One region of the Serratia sp. LSHTC3 genome, then DNA from elsewhere that is predicted to be linked to it. Evidence: riboswitches for the same ligand, from Rfam matches in the RefSeq annotation. Region 1 holds a riboswitch; the other holds the start of a gene.
The links. Region 1 has a riboswitch for fluoride ahead of AC2CGI_RS07120 (DHHA2 domain-containing protein). Riboswitches for the same ligand answer to the same signal wherever they lie in the genome.
Positions count from the first base shown of each region.

Region 2: linked by a shared signal. The riboswitch ahead of crcB (fluoride efflux transporter CrcB) and the one ahead of AC2CGI_RS07120 (DHHA2 domain-containing protein) in region 1 are both predicted to bind fluoride.

Region 1 is NZ_JBXUNP010000001.1:1,504,569-1,507,971, forward strand. It holds gene AC2CGI_RS07115 (diguanylate cyclase domain-containing protein) at 1-1,304, opposite strand, end outside; fluoride riboswitch at 1,481-1,556, shown strand; gene AC2CGI_RS07120 (DHHA2 domain-containing protein) at 1,597-2,562, shown strand; gene AC2CGI_RS07125 (adenine nucleotide alpha hydrolase family protein) at 2,566-2,994, shown strand; gene eno (phosphopyruvate hydratase) at 3,011-3,403, shown strand, end outside.
Region 2 is NZ_JBXUNP010000005.1:241,964-245,366, forward strand. It holds gene AC2CGI_RS19425 (multidrug effflux MFS transporter) at 1-762, opposite strand, end outside; gene AC2CGI_RS19430 (TetR/AcrR family transcriptional regulator) at 769-1,365, opposite strand; gene crcB (fluoride efflux transporter CrcB) at 1,654-2,037, opposite strand; fluoride riboswitch at 2,117-2,179, opposite strand; gene AC2CGI_RS19440 (GNAT family N-acetyltransferase) at 2,263-2,691, shown strand; gene AC2CGI_RS19445 (diguanylate cyclase) at 2,693-3,403, opposite strand, start outside.

The sequences.
Region 1 (3,403 bases):
ACCAGCGTGGTGTGGATCATCAGCAACCCCTTCTGGGTCTGGAGCTCATTCTCGAAACTCACCATTTCGCCCGCGAGGGCCCGTTCGATCATCGGTTTTGCTATCCGATAAACGCTTTCCCCCATGAAATCGCGCACCGTCATTTCTCTGAGACTGGACTCCTCCAGCCCGAACCAGGTTTTGTAGGCGCTGTTGGCGAACAGGTAGCGTTCATTGCCGTCGATCTGGCTGATTAAGGCCGGCATGTTGTCGGTAATGGCGCGCAAACGCTCCTTCTCCGCACTGAGCTGACATTCGGCGAGCACCCGGGTTTCAATCTCTTCGTTGAGTTTCTTGACGACCACGTTCAGCTCTCGCGTGCGGATTTCGACGCGTTGTTCCAGCTCGTGTTGCAGAGCGAACAGATCGGCCTCCGCCGCCTTGCGCTCGCTGATATCGACGATAACCGAGATGAAATGGTCCGGCTTGCCGTTAGGCAGCCGGTTTAACGCCACCGTCAGCTGCACCCAGATGATCGAGCCGTCGGCGCGGAAATAACGTTTCTCCAGCGAGTAAGTGCTGATCTCGTTTCTCAGCAGCTGCTGCAGTTTTTCCAGATCGGTGTTGAGATCGAGCGGATAGGTAATGTCCTGAAAGGTGCGATCCATCAGCTCGCGCTCGGAATAGCGCAACATTTCGCAGATGCGCGGATTGACCCGCAGCCAATACCCCTGCAGCGACACCAGCGCCATCCCTACCGCCGCCTGGGCGAAGGTCTGTTCGAACAGGGCTTCCGAGCGTTGCAGATTGGACTTCAGGTTTTCGGTATAGACGTGGCGTTCAATGCTCTGCAAATACTCCTCCACCACGGCAGCGAAATCGTGCAGGTCAGCCAGTTGTTCCGGGGAAAACGGCTGCGGCTGGCTGTCGATAATGCACAGGGTACCGAGCGGCAACCCGTCGAGCGACAGCAGTGGCTGCCCGACGTAAAAACCGATCCGCGGCCCGCCAATCACCAGCGGATTATCGAAAAAGCGCGGGTCTTTGGCGGTATCGGGCACCACCAGCGCTTCGCGTTGCAAGATAGCATGGCCGCAAAACGAGATATTGCGCGGCGTTTCCCGGGCATCCAGACCGTAACGCGATAAAAACCATTGGCGATCCCGGTCGATCAGCGACACCAGCGCGATGGTCACGCCGAAGTATTTCGCCGCCAACCGCGTGATGCGATCCAGTTTTTCCACCGAGTTTGAATCCAGCACGTTCAGCGAATGCAATACCGACAGGCGTTCGGCTTCGTTTTCGGGGAAGCAGGGTTCGAGCATGTTGTCTCCCATTGTGTCACCGACGGACCCGGCATAGCCGGCGTGAGTCCGTTCAGCGTTTCCGTCGATTAGCGGCAAATATCCTTGTCCATCATAGACTCACTCAGTATCAATCCGATTGCGCATTCTCGCCAGCTTTGCCAGGCGTTGCGTTTGTCACCGCGCTGCGCTACAGTCGTTCACAAGGTGATGGTGTTCCACCTTTCCCAACCGCCGCGTTCGCTCGAACCGGATGATGACGCCTGATATACAACTTCGCTTTATTTTTTAGGCAGGTATGTCAGGAGTCGCTATGAATGAAATCTCACGCTTTACCCCTTTTCCACTCCAGCCCGATGCCGACGCGCGGGAAATGCCGCTTTACGTTTTCGGCCATAAAAATCCCGACAGCGACAGCATCTGCAGCGCGCTGGTGATCGCGGACTGGCTCAATCACCTCGGCAAACCGGCCGTCGCTTTCCGCCTTGGCGAACTGACGCCGGAAACCCGCTACATACTGGCCGCCGCCGGCGTACAAGCGCCTGCGCTGCTGACAGAAGATCTCCGTGACCGTAAAGTCTGGCTGGTCGATTTTACCGACGTCGAACAAGGGCCGGCCTCATTGCCCGACAGCGATGTGGTCGGCGTTATCGACCATCACCGGCTGGGCACGTTAGTCACTCGCAACCCGCCCGATGTCTGGGTTCGCGCCGTCGGCTGTTGCGCCACCGTGATCCTGCAGATCCTGGCGGCGGAAAGGCCGATGCCGCTTTCTTCCGCCCAGGCCACGCTGCTGCTGGGCGCCATTTTGAGCGATACCGTCGCGCTGAGCGCGCCGACCGCCACCGAACAGGATCGGCTGGCGGTCTCGCGGTTGCGCGCAATTGCTCATGTCGACTATGACGCCTTCACCGCCGGGCTGCTCGCCGCCAAAACCGATCTCTCGGGGCAATCCGCCGCGCAGTTGCTGCACCGCGACGCCAAGAATTACCGCATCCATAGCGTCTCGCTGCTGCTGTCGCAGATAGAAGTGCGGACCATGAGCGACATCGATCCGCTGTTGCCCGCACTGCAACAGGCGCTTGAACATGCGAAGCAGGAAGCCGGGCTGGAGATGGCCGCGCTATTGGTCACCGATATCACCTGCCGTCGCTCCACCCTGTATTTCTCGCCGAACCGGGTGCTCGACATTCGTCAGGTGTCTCTGCCCGGCATGACGAGCCGGAAAAAAGAGGTTTTACCGTGGTTAACCCGCCAGATCGCTAACGCAGGGAGATAAGTCATGCCGCTCTACCAACATGCTTTACTGCTGGTGCAGGATGAACGCGACGGCCGGCTGCTGTTGCATCATGCCGAACGCCTCAATCAGCAGATGAATACGCGCATTACCGTGGCGCACATCAGCGCCGACTATGCCGAGCTGGACTACCTCAGCGATTCGCTGACCAAAGATCGCCAGTCCAGCGAGGTGATCGCCGCCAAGGCCATGCTCAGCCGTCTGGTGGAAGACTGCTCAATCCCCCTGGAGGTGCGCGCAATTGTCAGTATCCATCGCTTCAAAGACGTCGAAGCCCTGATTGCCCGCGAAGGCGTCGATCTGTTGCTGTTAGGCCATCAGAACCGTCCGTTCGGCGTCTTTTCCTCCTTCGGCTTCGAGTTCATTAACCATTTGTCCATCGACGTGCTGATAAAGCATGTGCCAACTCCCTAGAATGAGGTGACTACCCATGAGCTATGAGATTGAAAGCGTAACCGCCAGAGAAATCCTGGATTCGCGCGGCAACCCGACCGTCGAAGTCGAAATGAGCGCGGCGGGCGTCGTGGCCCGGGCTTCGGTCCCCTCCGGCGCCAGCACCGGGTCGCGCGAGGCGGTGGAGCACCGCGACGGCGATCCGCACCGTTTCGGCGGCAAAGGCGTACTGGAGGCGGTGCACAGCATCAAAACGGCGATCAATGAGGCGCTGCGCGGGGTGGATGTGCGCCAACAACAGGAGATTGACCGCCGACTGATCGCGCTGGACGGCAGCGAGAACAAGAGCCGATTGGGGGCCAACGCCCTGCTCGGCGTTTCTCTGGCCGCCGCCCGCCTCGCGGCGCAATTGTCGCAGTTGCCGCTGTAT
Region 2 (3,403 bases), on a different contig from region 1:
CAGGCTGAACATCTGCGGGCTGAGGCCGTAGATCTGCTGCAAGACGAAAGGCGAAGCGCCGATATAGGCGAACATGCCGGCCATTACGAAGCCCTGCGTCAGGCACAGGCCCATGAAATAGCGCTGGGTCAGCAACCCGCCGAGCGACATCAGCATCGCCAGAATGCCGCCCTGGCTGCGGCGCTCGACCGGCAGGGATTCGCGCAGCTTCAGCGCCGACAGGCTGAACAGCAGCACGGCGATGGCCGCCAGCACGCCGAAGATGCCGCGCCAGTTCATCACCTGCAGCATCACGCCGCCCAGCACCGGCGCGACGATCGGCGCCAGGCCGTTAACCAGCATCAGCAAGGCGAAGAAACGGGTCAGCTCATGGCCGGCGTACAGATCGCGAGCAATGGCGCGAGAAATCACCGCGCCGCCGGCGCCGGCGATGCCCTGCAGCAGGCGAGCGATCAGCAACTGGTCGATGGTGGGCGCCAGCGCGCACCACAGCGAAGCGCCCAGCAGCAGGATCAGCGACAGCAGGAGCGGGCGCATGCGGCCCAGCTTGTCGCTGTAAGGGCCGAAAATCAGTTGGCCGACGCCCAGGCCTAGCAGCCCGGCGGTCAGGCTGAGCTGCGCGGCGGCGGTGGAGGTATTCAGCTCGCCCGCCATTTCCGGCAGGGCGGGCAGATAGAGATCGGTGCACAGCGGCCCCAGCGCGGCCAGCAGGCCAAGCACGACGGCGTACACCAGACGTTGTCTGGCTAAGTGTTTGGTCATGGGAGATTAAGATTTCCTGAACAGGTGAGAAATGGCCTGCTGATACAGATCGCGCAGCAGGGACGCATCGGCTTTTTGCGTGGTAAGGATCCGGTAACCGGTGCCTTCGCTCATGACGGCGATAAACTCCACCCGGGCGGCGATCTCTTCCGCGCTGAAATCGGGATACAGCCGCTGCAGGTTGTGGCACACGTGGCGAAACAGCCGCGCTTCCGCATCGCTGAGCAATTTGGCCACCACCGGGTTGCGCGTGGCCTCGGCGGTCACTTCCAGCATCAGCATGTGATCGGTTTCGCTCTCGCCCGGTTGCTGAAACAGCGTGCGCGCCGCCAGCGTACCGGCGATCAGGTTGATGTGATCGCCAAGGTTTTCCAGGCGCTGCATCTTGCTGGTGATGATGCGGTTGACGATCTCTTCGATGATCGCGTCTTTATTGGCGAAATAGCGATAGATTTGCCCGACGCTAAGCTGCGAGCCTTGGGCGATCTCCGCCATGCTGGCGGCATGGAAGCCGTGGCGGCGGAAGCTGGTTTTCGCCGCTTCGACGATCTGATCGCGGCGAGCCTGCACTTTGGCCTGTTTACTGTCGTTGGGGGGGAGCATCTGCCCGATCCTTTGCTACGCGTGAGCCGGGTTCACATTTTTGGGTGTGAACGTTCATTCTCAATTGTAGTGTAACCGACCGGAAAGACGCAAGATGAACGCGTGCTGCGATAAAAGGCGTTTAAGCGAACAGGTAGGATTTGATAAAGGCGGCGACGATCAGCACGCACAGCGCAACGGCGATCGCTTCGGCGGCGGTTTTCGGCAGGCTAAACATAGCGATTTCTCATCCAGTCAGGGGTACTGGATGAGATTATGCGCATGCAAGATTAAGGAAACATTAAGGCCTTATCGCCCGTTGACCCACATCACCAGCATAAAGGCCAGCAGCGTCATCGCCAGCGAGCCGGCCAGGTTGAGCAGCATGTTGGCCAGCGCCCAGCCGAAGCGGCCATCCTGCATCAGGTATACCACCTCCAGCGAAAAGGTGGAGAAGGTGGTCAGGCCGCCGCAGAATCCGGTGGTGATCAGTAATTTCCAGGTGGGATCCAGATGCGTCATGCGGGTGAAAATCGCCATCGCCAGGCCGATGATAAAACCGCCGATCAGATTGACCATCAGCGTACCGAGCGGAATGTGGGCGTTCAGCGGATTCATTTTCATACTTACCGCCCAGCGCAAAACGCTGCCGACGCCGCCGCCGATAAATACGGCCAGTAAAGAGCTCAACATGGGGCAACTACCTTTCAATCAGAGAAATTCACGAGGCTCGGAAAGGGACAGGCGTAACGCTACGCGCCTCTCTCCGAGAGGTTACGTAGACATCATCAGCCTGTGAAGGCGGTTAGGGAGGAATGTCATCTCCAGCGTGCCGCACGGCCTTTTTCGCCGCACCCGGTGGATGTTACACCTAATGCCGCCTATTTTGTAGTATCGACACTCTGCGAGGTAAAACGGATGGAAATCAGAACGGCGCGTCTGAGCGACCGGCACGCTATCGCTGAATTAATGGCGGCGCTGGATTATCCTGGCACCGAGGCGTTTCTGACACAGCGGATGCACCAACTTCTGGCGCACCCGGACGAGGCGTTGCTGGTGGCGGAGCAGGGCGAACAAGTGCTGGGCGTGTTGTCGCTGCATTTTCTGCCGCAGTTGGCGTTGGCCGGCGACATTGGCCGCATCAGCTATTTTTGCGTCGACGATCGGGCGCGCGGCGCGGGCGTAGGGCGGCGGTTGCTGGCGGCAGGCGAGGCGCTGGCGCACCGTCGCGGCTGCGATCGGCTGGAAGTCCATTGCCACAGCCGCCGCGAGCGGGCGCATGCGTTTTACCGGCGTGAAGGCTTTGTCGAAGCGCCGAAGTATTTTGCCAAGTTATTAAGTCAGTAAGTTACTCCCCTGGCGGCGCTGCCGTTTCCAGCCGGTTGCGGCCATTCTGCTTCGCCCGATAGAGCGCGCCGTCGGCCGCTTTCAGCCAGTCCAGATAGCCGCCCAGCGCGGGGTGGAAGTTAGCGATGCCGGCGCTGATCTGCAGCCGCAGCTGCGGCGCCTCCTTGAAGCTGACCGCGTCCAGCCGCTGCTGGATACGGCGCAGAACGATTTCCGCCTGTTCAGCGCTGGTGTTCGGCAGCACTGCGCCAAACTCGTCGCCGCCGTAGCGCCCGACGATATCCACGTTGCGCATGCCGATCAGCAGCTCTTCCGCCAACGCCGCCAGGGCTTCATCTCCCAGCGGATGGCCGAAGGTGTCGTTGATGGTTTTGAAGCGATCGATATCCATCAGGATCAGCGTGGCGTTGTCCTGGTAGCGGCGGCAGCTGTCGAACTGGCGATGCAGCAGGTGCTCCCAGTGGCGGCGGTTATACAGGCCGGTCAGCCCATCGCGGGTGCTGATGCGCTGCAGCTCCTGTTTCTTTTCCGCCAACCGTTTGGCGGTGCGGTAGGTCACCAGCCCAAGCAGCGTCGGATAAAGGTAGATCATCGGCAGGCACAGATAGATTTGCAGCGCCGTGCTGTGCGGGTGAAATGGGAAGCCGAGCAGCGCGGCGGTGAGCATCGCCGTAGCCAGTTGAATGGCCAATCCTTTGACAAACAGCGCTTT